Regions from separate parts of the Priestia sp. MDV22-iso46 genome, predicted to be linked through region 1. Evidence: riboswitches for the same ligand, from Rfam matches in the RefSeq annotation. Region 1 holds a riboswitch; each other region holds the start of a gene.
What was found. Region 1 has a riboswitch for thiamine pyrophosphate ahead of thiM (hydroxyethylthiazole kinase). Riboswitches for the same ligand answer to the same signal wherever they lie in the genome.
Positions count from the first base shown of each region.

Region 2: another riboswitch for thiamine pyrophosphate. It lies ahead of thiC (phosphomethylpyrimidine synthase ThiC); the one in region 1 lies ahead of thiM (hydroxyethylthiazole kinase).
Region 3: another riboswitch for thiamine pyrophosphate. It lies ahead of AC4NPH_RS10565 (acetylornithine deacetylase); the one in region 1 lies ahead of thiM (hydroxyethylthiazole kinase).

Region 1 covers NZ_JBZVWT010000001.1:829,347-832,630, forward strand. The annotation lists gene AC4NPH_RS04350 (pyridoxamine 5'-phosphate oxidase family protein) at 1-354, shown strand, start outside; gene thiE (thiamine phosphate synthase) at 383-1,027, opposite strand; gene thiM (hydroxyethylthiazole kinase) at 1,041-1,847, opposite strand; TPP riboswitch at 1,923-2,031, opposite strand; gene AC4NPH_RS04365 (MFS transporter) at 2,224-3,284, opposite strand, start outside.
Region 2 covers NZ_JBZVWT010000019.1:21,310-24,593, reverse strand. The annotation lists gene thiC (phosphomethylpyrimidine synthase ThiC) at 1-1,612, opposite strand, end outside; TPP riboswitch at 1,726-1,840, opposite strand; gene AC4NPH_RS30080 (hypothetical protein) at 1,922-2,212, opposite strand; gene AC4NPH_RS30075 (undecaprenyl-diphosphate phosphatase) at 2,670-3,284, shown strand, end outside.
Region 3 covers NZ_JBZVWT010000001.1:2,077,960-2,081,243, forward strand. The annotation lists gene tenA (thiaminase II) at 1-592, opposite strand, end outside; gene AC4NPH_RS10565 (acetylornithine deacetylase) at 598-1,875, opposite strand; TPP riboswitch at 1,990-2,092, opposite strand; gene AC4NPH_RS10570 (MupG family TIM beta-alpha barrel fold protein) at 2,312-3,284, opposite strand, start outside.

The DNA of each region.
Region 1 (3,284 bases):
GTAAACAACAAACCCCATTCTCGCTATATGACATTCTTTAGCGATGAAGAGGGTATCGCTCTTTACACACCAACAAATATCAATACACATAAGGCAGAAGAAATCGAAGCCAATCCGAACGTGCACGTACTATTGGGCTACAGCGGTGAAGGATATGGCGATCAATACTTAGAATTATCTGGTACAGCTGTTCTTCGTACTGGTGATCAATTAAAAGGGCGTATATGGAACGATCACATGAAAGAATGGTTTGACGGTCCAAATGACCCTGAGTATGTTATTCTTGAAATTACGCCGAACGAAATTCGCTTCATGAATGAAGGCGAAGAAACTCCTCAAACTGTTCAGCTATAATAAAAAAAGCGCACAGTGTGCGCTTTTTTTATTTTCCTACCGCTTCTTTCAATTGAGCTGCTTTTTCTTTTGGAGACGCTGCTAAGCTAATCGCGGTAATAATAGAAACGCCATCTGCACCTGCTTCTACTACTTGTTTGGCATTTTCAGGCGTGATGCCACCGATTCCTACAATTGGAAAGTCAATATTCTGGTTTCGCACTTCTTCAATTAATTTTGTACCTTGCACTGCTTTTGCGTCTTTTTTTGTAGAAGTAGGAAAAACAGGTCCCATTCCTACATAATCCGCCCCGTCTTTTATCGCTTGCTGCAGCTCTTGTACATTATGAACAGAGACGCCCACAATCCCTTTTCCTATTTTCTCTCGAACAATATGAGCTTTTTCATCTTCTTGTCCAATATGAACGCCATCTGCTTGTAAGCGGATCGCTAAGTCAAGATCATCATTCACAACAAAAGGAACGCTGTGCTGCTGACAAATTTGCTGAAGTTCCTTCGCCAGCTGATATTTCGCTTCTCCTGTTAAGGCACCTTCGCCTTTTTCACGAAATTGAAACACGGTAACGCCGCCTTCAATTGCTTCTTTCAACACTTCTTTCGGATCTTTTTTACAGTTATTGCTGCCCATTATAAAATAAACTTGCAGCAGCTTTTTGATTTCTTCGTTTGTCATTTTCCAGCTCCTTTTAACGTTGATGTACTCTTGCATATGATTCAATATCCTGCCCAGATAAAAGATGAAGCTGGTTTAACAGCTCAATTTGAAAGCTTCCCGGCCCTTCTTCACCTTTTTTCGCTGCGGCGATCTCACCTGCCACTCCGTAAAAACTTAAAGCAGCAACGCTTGCCTCGACATATTCTTTTTCTACAGCAGCGAAAGCTCCTATAATTGATGTCAGCAGACAGCCAGTACCCGTCACTTTCGTAAATAACGGGTGACCGTTGTCTACTGTATACGTTGTGTTTCCATCCGTGATTACATCTTGTTTACCCGTGATAACAATCACTGTATCTAATTTGTTCGCTGCTTTCTCAGCAAGTTCAATGACGTCTCCTTGCCCTTCTAATGAATCAACGCCTTTAATGAGCCATGACTCGCCTACTACATTCGCAACTTCAGCAGCGTTACCACGAATAACTGCAATATTTAATTCTTCTACAAGCTGACGTGCTACTTCTGTACGAAACGGTGTCGCTCCGGCTCCTACAGGATCGAAAATAACCGGCACGCCATTTTCATTTGCTGATTTTCCTGCTATTCTCATCGCTTCTACTTCTTGAGCCGTCAGTGTACCCATATTTAAAACAAGCGCTCCGGCGATTCGTGCCATGTCAGCCACTTCTTCCTTCGCATAAGCCATAACAGGTGAAGCTCCTAGTGCAAGCAGTCCATTTGCAGTAAAATTGGTTACCACAACATTCGTAATATTATGAACAAGCGGACTTGTATCTCTTACTTTTTCTAATTGAGCTGAAATTTTACTAATATCCATATTCTCTCACTCTTTTCATTTAGTTTTAACACTGCAAAAAAAAGACAAAAAAGCACCTTGCATGCGCAAAGTGCTTTGGTATGTACTCACATTCCCTGCGCTGGCATTATCCAACAGGTTCAAATGGTCAACAGGCGTCCCTGTACTCTCAGCCTGCCCCGCGCAAGCTCCCATACTATTCTTGTTACGTTTAAAGTTTACTATTAACCTTTTTTATTTGCAACCATTTCACTGTTTTGCCGATAAAATAAAGCTTCTCTATAGGCTGAGTGGCGTTGTAAACCTTACACCTTTACTAAAAGAATAATCAAAAGACCTCCAGTAAGCTACTAGAGGTCTTCTATTCCCTAAGAATTCTATCATTTTTTCCTTATGGTTATTTCTCTTGAACCGCTTGATTTCTCACAGCTGTTTTTCTGTCCTTCCCTGCTCTTAAAGATAAAAGAAAACAAAGCAGCAGTACAAGTGCAGCTGATACGTACGGATAATTAATGTTTATATCAAAGAGAAAGCCTGCTACAACTGGTCCAATAATATTTCCAAGACTTGTATAAGCAGAATTTAGTCCGGCTACATACCCTTGGTCGTCTTGCGCCATCATCGACATTTGCGTGCTGATTGCCGGACGTAAAATATCTGTTGCTAAAAAGACGATGAATGTCACAACAATAATAAGCCAGTACGTGTGCACAAATAGCGTAAGTAAAATAAAAAGTCCCGTCATCATCAAGCAAAACGAAATCACTCTTTTTTCACCAAACTTATTTAAAATCCAGCCAAAAATCGTAACCTGCACTACAGCCCCCGCAATAGAGCCAAACGTAATAACAAACGCAATATCTTTTGGCGTAAAGCTAAATTTATGATCAACAAATAGTGAAAAAATCGTTTCATAATTGGATAATCCAAACGATGTCACAAAAACAATAATTAAACTTAGAAAATAAGGTTCTTTATAGGAATTCATAAGCTGCAGTAGCAGCCGATCTTCTTTTGGATTCTCATTGTTTGAAACAGCATGATTTTGTACAGGACGAGACTCTGGCAAAACAAAAAGCGTAATCACTGCAGCCAAGCCTCCTGCTACTGCGGCCATATAAAATGGTACACGCATGCCGTATTCAGCTAAAAAGCCTCCGATACCGGGCCCAATAATAAATCCTGTTGTAATCGCCGCCGTCACATAGCCCATTCCTTTAGCGCGTTCTTTAGCAGACGTCACGTCCGCTGTATAAGCCATAACAGCAGGCATAATAAGCGCGGCCCCGACCCCTCCTAACATTCTCGATACAAATAATAAAAGAGGTGTACTCACTGAACCAAAGAACCATTCAGATAAGGCAAAAACAATCATTCCCGCTACAATAATTTTCTTTCTCCCTAACGAATCTGATAACCGACCCGCTAAAGGTGAAAACAGAAATTGAGTTAGTGAAA
Region 2 (3,284 bases), on a different contig from region 1:
AGAAATGGGCTGTTTTAGCACCTTCAGCGGGAAGTGTTTCATCGTGATATTCTTTTGCGCGCTCTGGATCTAGTGACAGGTTAAATTGATCATTCCATCTAAACTCAAATCTTGCTTTAGACAGCGCGTTATCGCGTTTTTGTGCTCCTGGATGGCCTTTTGCTAGGTCAGCGGCATGCGCAGCAATTTTATAGGTGATAACGCCTTCTCGAACGTCTTCTTTATTCGGAAGTCCTAAATGTTCTTTTGGCGTTACGTAGCAAAGCATAGCTGTCCCAAACCAGCCAATCATTGCAGCCCCAATACCTGATGTAATATGGTCATAGCCTGGAGCGATGTCGGTTGTAAGCGGTCCAAGAGTATAGAAAGGAGCTTCCTGGCATATTTCCATTTGTTTATCTACGTTTTCTTTGATGAGGTGCATAGGAACATGTCCAGGACCTTCAATCATAACTTGAACATCGTGTTTCCAAGCAATTTTAGTTAATTCACCAAGCGTTTCTAATTCACCGAACTGTGCCTCATCATTAGCATCTGCAATGGAACCAGGACGTAGCCCATCGCCAAGCGAAATAGAAATATCGTATGCTTTACAGATTTCACAGATTTCTTCAAAGCGAGTATATAAAAAGTTCTCTTCATGATGAGCTAAACACCACTGCGCCAAGATGGATCCTCCGCGTGAAACAATACCTGTCGTACGTTTGGCTGTCAGAGGAATATAGCGTAAAAGAACACCTGCGTGAATAGTAAAGTAATCAACACCTTGTTCTGCTTGTTCAATTAATGTATCGCGATATGCTTCCCACGTTAGATCTTCTGCTACGCCTTTTACTTTTTCAAGCGCTTGGTAAATAGGAACGGTCCCTACAGGAACAGGCGAGTTGCGGATAATCCATTCGCGCGTTGTGTGGATATCCTTTCCTGTTGATAAATCCATAATTGTATCGGCTCCCCAACGCGTTGCCCATGTCATTTTTTCTACTTCATCTTCAATAGCTGAACGAATAGCTGAATTTCCGATATTAGCATTAATTTTCACGTGGAATTTGCGGCCGATAATCATCGGTTCGCTCTCAGGGTGATTGATATTATTAGGGATAATGGCACGCCCTCTTGCTACTTCTTCACGCACGACTTCAGGATCCATCTGTTCACGAATAGCGATAAATTCCATTTCGGGTGTGATGATTCCTTTTTTCGCATAGTGCATTTGCGTTACATTTTGATTTTTTTTCGCGCGCAACGGTAAACGATTAGTGATAAAGCGCTCGTACTGATCTCTTGGATCACCATCATAATACCCGTTATCCTGTGGCTGAACCGTACGGCCTTGATATGTTTCTACATCATTTCGTTCTGCAATCCACTTTTCGCGCAGAGCCGGTAATCCTTTTTGTAAATTAATTTCATAACAGGGATCTGTATAAACACCGCTCGTGTCATATACACGTACGGGACTATTTTCTTCTTCACCAAAAGATCCTGTAGTAGGAGACTGATGAATTTCACGCATAGGCACTTTAAGGTCTTCTCTGGATCCTTGGACATATACTTTGTGACTGTTTGGAAAAGGCTTTTTCATAGAAACTGATACATTTTGTTTTGACATTACATATTCCTCCGGTTTCGCATAAAGTGTAGCTATACCGAACCATAAAAAAATCGGGTTCTGTGATAGACAGAACCCGATGGAATAGGCGAAAAAAGAATAAACATATACTATTCTTTTCAAGACTACTTCCCTCCGCTGGTATAACCCAAATCAGGTTCAAAGGGTTAAAGAGTTTTATTGCACTCTTCTCTCAGTCTGAGCTATCAGACACCCCTAGTAGAAATAACATTCAAATTATTCAATTTACGGCTTAAGTTTACCATCATTCGGTAAAAAATCAACCCTTAAATAAAAAAAGCTAGATAATTAACGTTGTCTAGCAGCATCGATTGCAATCACAATAGCTGTAATAATATGCATAACAAACCCTAAAAATGGAATCCAAGCAACCAGTGAGGTAACAATTCCTAGTATGTTTCCATACGCAGATAACCCTCGTCTATTAGCTAAAATGAGCGTGATAGCATGAAGAATAAATCCAATAAAAAGAGGAGTATAACTAAAGCCCATAACAATCCCCGCGCCAATTAAAGGAATTCCCAGCAAGGCTTCATACCCAGCAGTGACCCATTTCATTGTACGTACATTTCCATTCATAGTAAAAAGCCTCCTAAAAAAGATACTACTATATACGAGAAAAGAGAGAAAAAAGTTTCAAATTACTTAGGGGATATGTCGTATAAGCAAGCACTAGTTGATTAAAATGATAGATGACAGTAAAGGGGATGGAAAAAACATAATAATTTAGTCATTTTTTCACACCAAAGAAAAATAGTCTAGATGATTCATTTTTAGCTAAGGGACCGGAATTTATACCGAACATAGTGACTGATTTCTAAAAAAAATAAAAGCTGATATCGTGTTTTTTGATTATAGCATGTAAGGCTTTTATTACAAATTATTAAAGATTCTTATCTTTTTGCAAATACACATTGTATTTCATAGTTTTAACAATTATGATAAAAAAGCAAGTGTCAAAATAGGAAAATAGTTGAGCATGTAAAACGAAGCGATAAGCTTATTAATTTGAAAGAAAGGCAAGGTACATAGCTTTATGTGGGAAATTATTGTAGCAATCATTTTAGGGATTGTAGAAGGTTTAACAGAGTTTGCTCCTGTTTCGTCAACTGGGCATATGATTATTGTGGATGACCTGTGGTTAAATTCAAAAGAATTATTTTCATCTCCAGTAGCTAATACATTTAAAATTGTTATTCAGCTAGGGTCGATCTTAGCAGTAGTTGTTATCTTTAAAGATCGTTTTATTAATTTATTAGGATTAGGAAAAAAACCAGCTGCTCCAATTGGACCGACAAATCGCTTGAATTTAATGCAGGTAATTGTTGGTCTGTTACCCGCAGGAGTGTTAGGATTTTTGTTTGACGATTACATTGATGAACATTTGTTTTCTTTAAATACGGTGCTAATTGGCTTAGTAGTCGGAGCTGTATTAATGATTCTAGCAGATTTGTTTGGACCTAAACGTCCGCGTGTAGAGACGGTGGACCAAATGTCTTATGGACAAGCACTGGGTATAGGGCTGTTTCAATGTATTGCTCTTTGGCCAGGTTTTTCTCGTTCAGGCTCAACGATTTCAGGAGGGGTTCTTCTTGGAATGAGCCATAAGGCAGCCGCAGATTTTACATTTATTATGGCAGTGCCAATCATG
Region 3 (3,284 bases), 1.2 Mb from region 1:
TTTCTTCGAGCTTTTCTAACTCCGCTTCTGATTTGTCTTCAGTAAGTGAGTCAAATAAGTTGATACACCACGTCGCTAGTTCTCCAAATTCTTCTGAGCTGTACATTTCAATCCACTCACGATAAAACTCATTGTTAGCTCCAGGCTTTTCACTGAGTTCTTTTCCTATTTCCCAGTAGCTCCACATACAAGGCAAAAGAGCCGCCACTAATTCAGCCAATGTTCCGCTTTGACCAACGTGCAGCATATAGTGTGTGTATGCAAGCGTTGTAGGAGATGGCTGCGCTTTTTCTAATTCTTTTTCGCTGATTTCAAATTTCTTGGCATACTCACGGTGCAGGCTCATTTCTTCGTTTAATGTAGAATCTAAAAGTGCAGCAAATTTCCCCATCGTTTGAACATCGGTAGCTTTCATGGCTCCAATCGCAAATAATTTAGCATAATCAATTAAGTAAAGATAATCTTGAATCATATAAAAGCGAAACTTCTCCTTTTCAAGCGTTCCGTCTCCCATCCCCTCTACAAAGGGATGATTATGATTTTGGCGCCAAATCGGCTGCAGCTTTTCATATAATCGTTCACTAAATTTCATGATGATCACTCCTTATGCGTATGCAGCCACGTATAAATGAACTGCACCATCACTTTTGTATATTGAATAAGCTGATTGATATCTAATTGTTCGTTCACAGCATGTGCATTTGCTAAATTCCCAGGACCGTAAATAGCTGCTGGAATACCCGCATCAGCTAGCCAACCGCCATCTGTTACGCTAGTTGACACATCAATTGGAGGCTTTTTCCCTTCAATTTGTTCGTGAGTATGTGCAAGCAGCTGCACTCCTGCATGACCTTCATCAATTTCTAATGACGGAAAGATTTCTCCTCTGTCTTCAATCATTGATGTGCCTCCCCATTCAAAGGTTGGCAGATTATCTTTTAACCATGGATCTGCTTTTGCAATAGCTAAAATGTATTCTTCCACTTCTTTTGATACTTGGTCGTATGATTCATTAGGATAATAGTGAACGGTGATCCACAGCCTGCATTCATCTGCAATAAACGCAGCATGCCTTCCGCCTTCGATTACTGCTGGGTTAATCGTGTTTGTTCCTGGCAAAAATCCTGGATAGCTCTTTGTAACAGCCCAGTGGCGCTCCAATTCTTGTAGCCCTCCGATCACTTTTGCCATCTTTTCGATAGCGCTCGCAGCTAACAGCCCTCCTCCAGCATGAATCATGCTTCGGCGTGTACCGTCATGATAGGTTTTGCTGCTTTTTATCGTAATCCATCCTGTGATTACTCCGCCTTGACCTTGAATATGTAAATCACTCGTATCGGCTACAAGCGCAAAGTCAGCTGTATATCCTTTCTGACAGCATTGCAGCGTACCTGCTTCTCCCACTTCTTCTCCTACAACGGATTCAAAAATCAAGTCTCCCGGCAGTTCAATTTCTGCTTCCGTTAAAAGCTGCACTGCAAATAATGCTCCTGCCAAGCCGCCTTTCATATCAGCAACTCCGCGTCCGATTATCATATTGTCTTTTACCACAGCTTCAAACGGATTTGTCTCCCACTTTTCATTTTCTTGTACCTCAGCAACATCCATATGCCCGTTAATAATCAAGCTTTGATAGTCAGCTGATTTTTGTCCTTTTAACGTACCTACTACGATGGGATCGTTGGAATATAAGTCCCACATATCGATGGAAAAACCGCAGTTTTTAAGGAAATCCGCTACGTATAGCTGCGCTTCATGAGAATTTCGTGCAGGAGGCGCCGGCGTTTTATATGAAACAAGCGTTGTTAATAACTGGATTAGCTCCCCTTTGCGCTCCTCTACCTGTTTGACAAGCAAATCAATTGTTTCTTCCATGTATGACACCTTCCTTTATGCATAAAAAAACACTTCTTTCGCAGGAAAGAAGTGTTTTTGTTTATATACACAAAATTATTATAACGAGTTCGTAAGGAAATCCCATACAAAACATCCATTACAATACCTCTTTCCTACGCTAGTATTACCTAGTTCAGGTTATAAGGGTTAAGACTTCTCGTCTCTCTCAGCTTCGAAAGCACCCCTAGTGGTGTTGTATCTCTATGAAATTAAACTATTATCATATGTTTACCTTTAATAGTTTTATCATAGTAAAGCGGTTTATTCAATAGAAAGGTTCATGATTCAGCAATGAAAATAGTTTCCTTTTTAGTAAAATAAAAAGCACACACCTTTTTTAAGCAGTGTGTGCTCTTTACTTTTATAAGCTTACTAGTTAGCTATCGGCTTTTTTAAAAATACACGATTTTTCCATTTAGACAGTGACAAGCTCAAGTTTTCGCCCCGGTCTCACTAATGAAAGTAGCTCATGATCTTCCTCTATCACATACCCAATCACGTTAACATTAGCACTTGCAGGCAAATTCGTTTTAGCTATTTGAACCTCTCCTCTGTAGCGTCCGTAGCCATCATTGTCCATTGTAATTGCTCCGATTCTGCGTTCTACTGTACGAAATGGCGGCACTGGTTTTACAGATCGAGTATCAACCAACCGCAGAACGTCTCTTGATACATCCGGACGCACGCTGTACGTTCCCTCTATATGAAGTGAACGAATGCGCAGCGGAATAATGCGGTTTTCTTGATATCGAACTAAACGCTTTAATAAACTTGAACCGGCGTATGGATCTCCAATATAAACCTCCGTTACTCCGCATCCGTATAAATCTACTGCAGAGGTAAAAGGACATCTATTACGGTCTTTTTCTCTAGTAGGAAGACCTTGATAAACAGGGCCTCTTTTTTCACCTTCTCCAGGAATATAAGCGCAGACTGGGATACGAAGTTCATTAAATAAATCTGTCTGCTGGTGAAAAAACGTTTCTTCAAGTCCTGTTTCAGGCCGCGGATAAAAATTATGCCATGCAAGCAGCTGATGATGATGAAGGCCTGCAGATAACAGCGATTCTATTTCTTGTTTGGATAACGTACTTGCATTAACAGCAATATAAAATTCATTCGCAAGCGAAAGAGTTTCTTTTACACTAAAGCCATCGTCTAGTCTAATACCCGATACGCCAAGTGAAGATAGCGTCATAAGGCTTTCAATATCTAAATGAACCGGCGTATGCTTGGATACGTCTGCATACACGCTTATTCCACAATCTCTAGCCACATGAAGCAATTCTTTTGCCCGTTCAGCCAAATCTCCTTTTTCTTCTGGAATGTGAAGCGAAGTGAATGCGCGTGTAACTCCGCATTCACTCGCTTCTATTAATCTTTTTTTG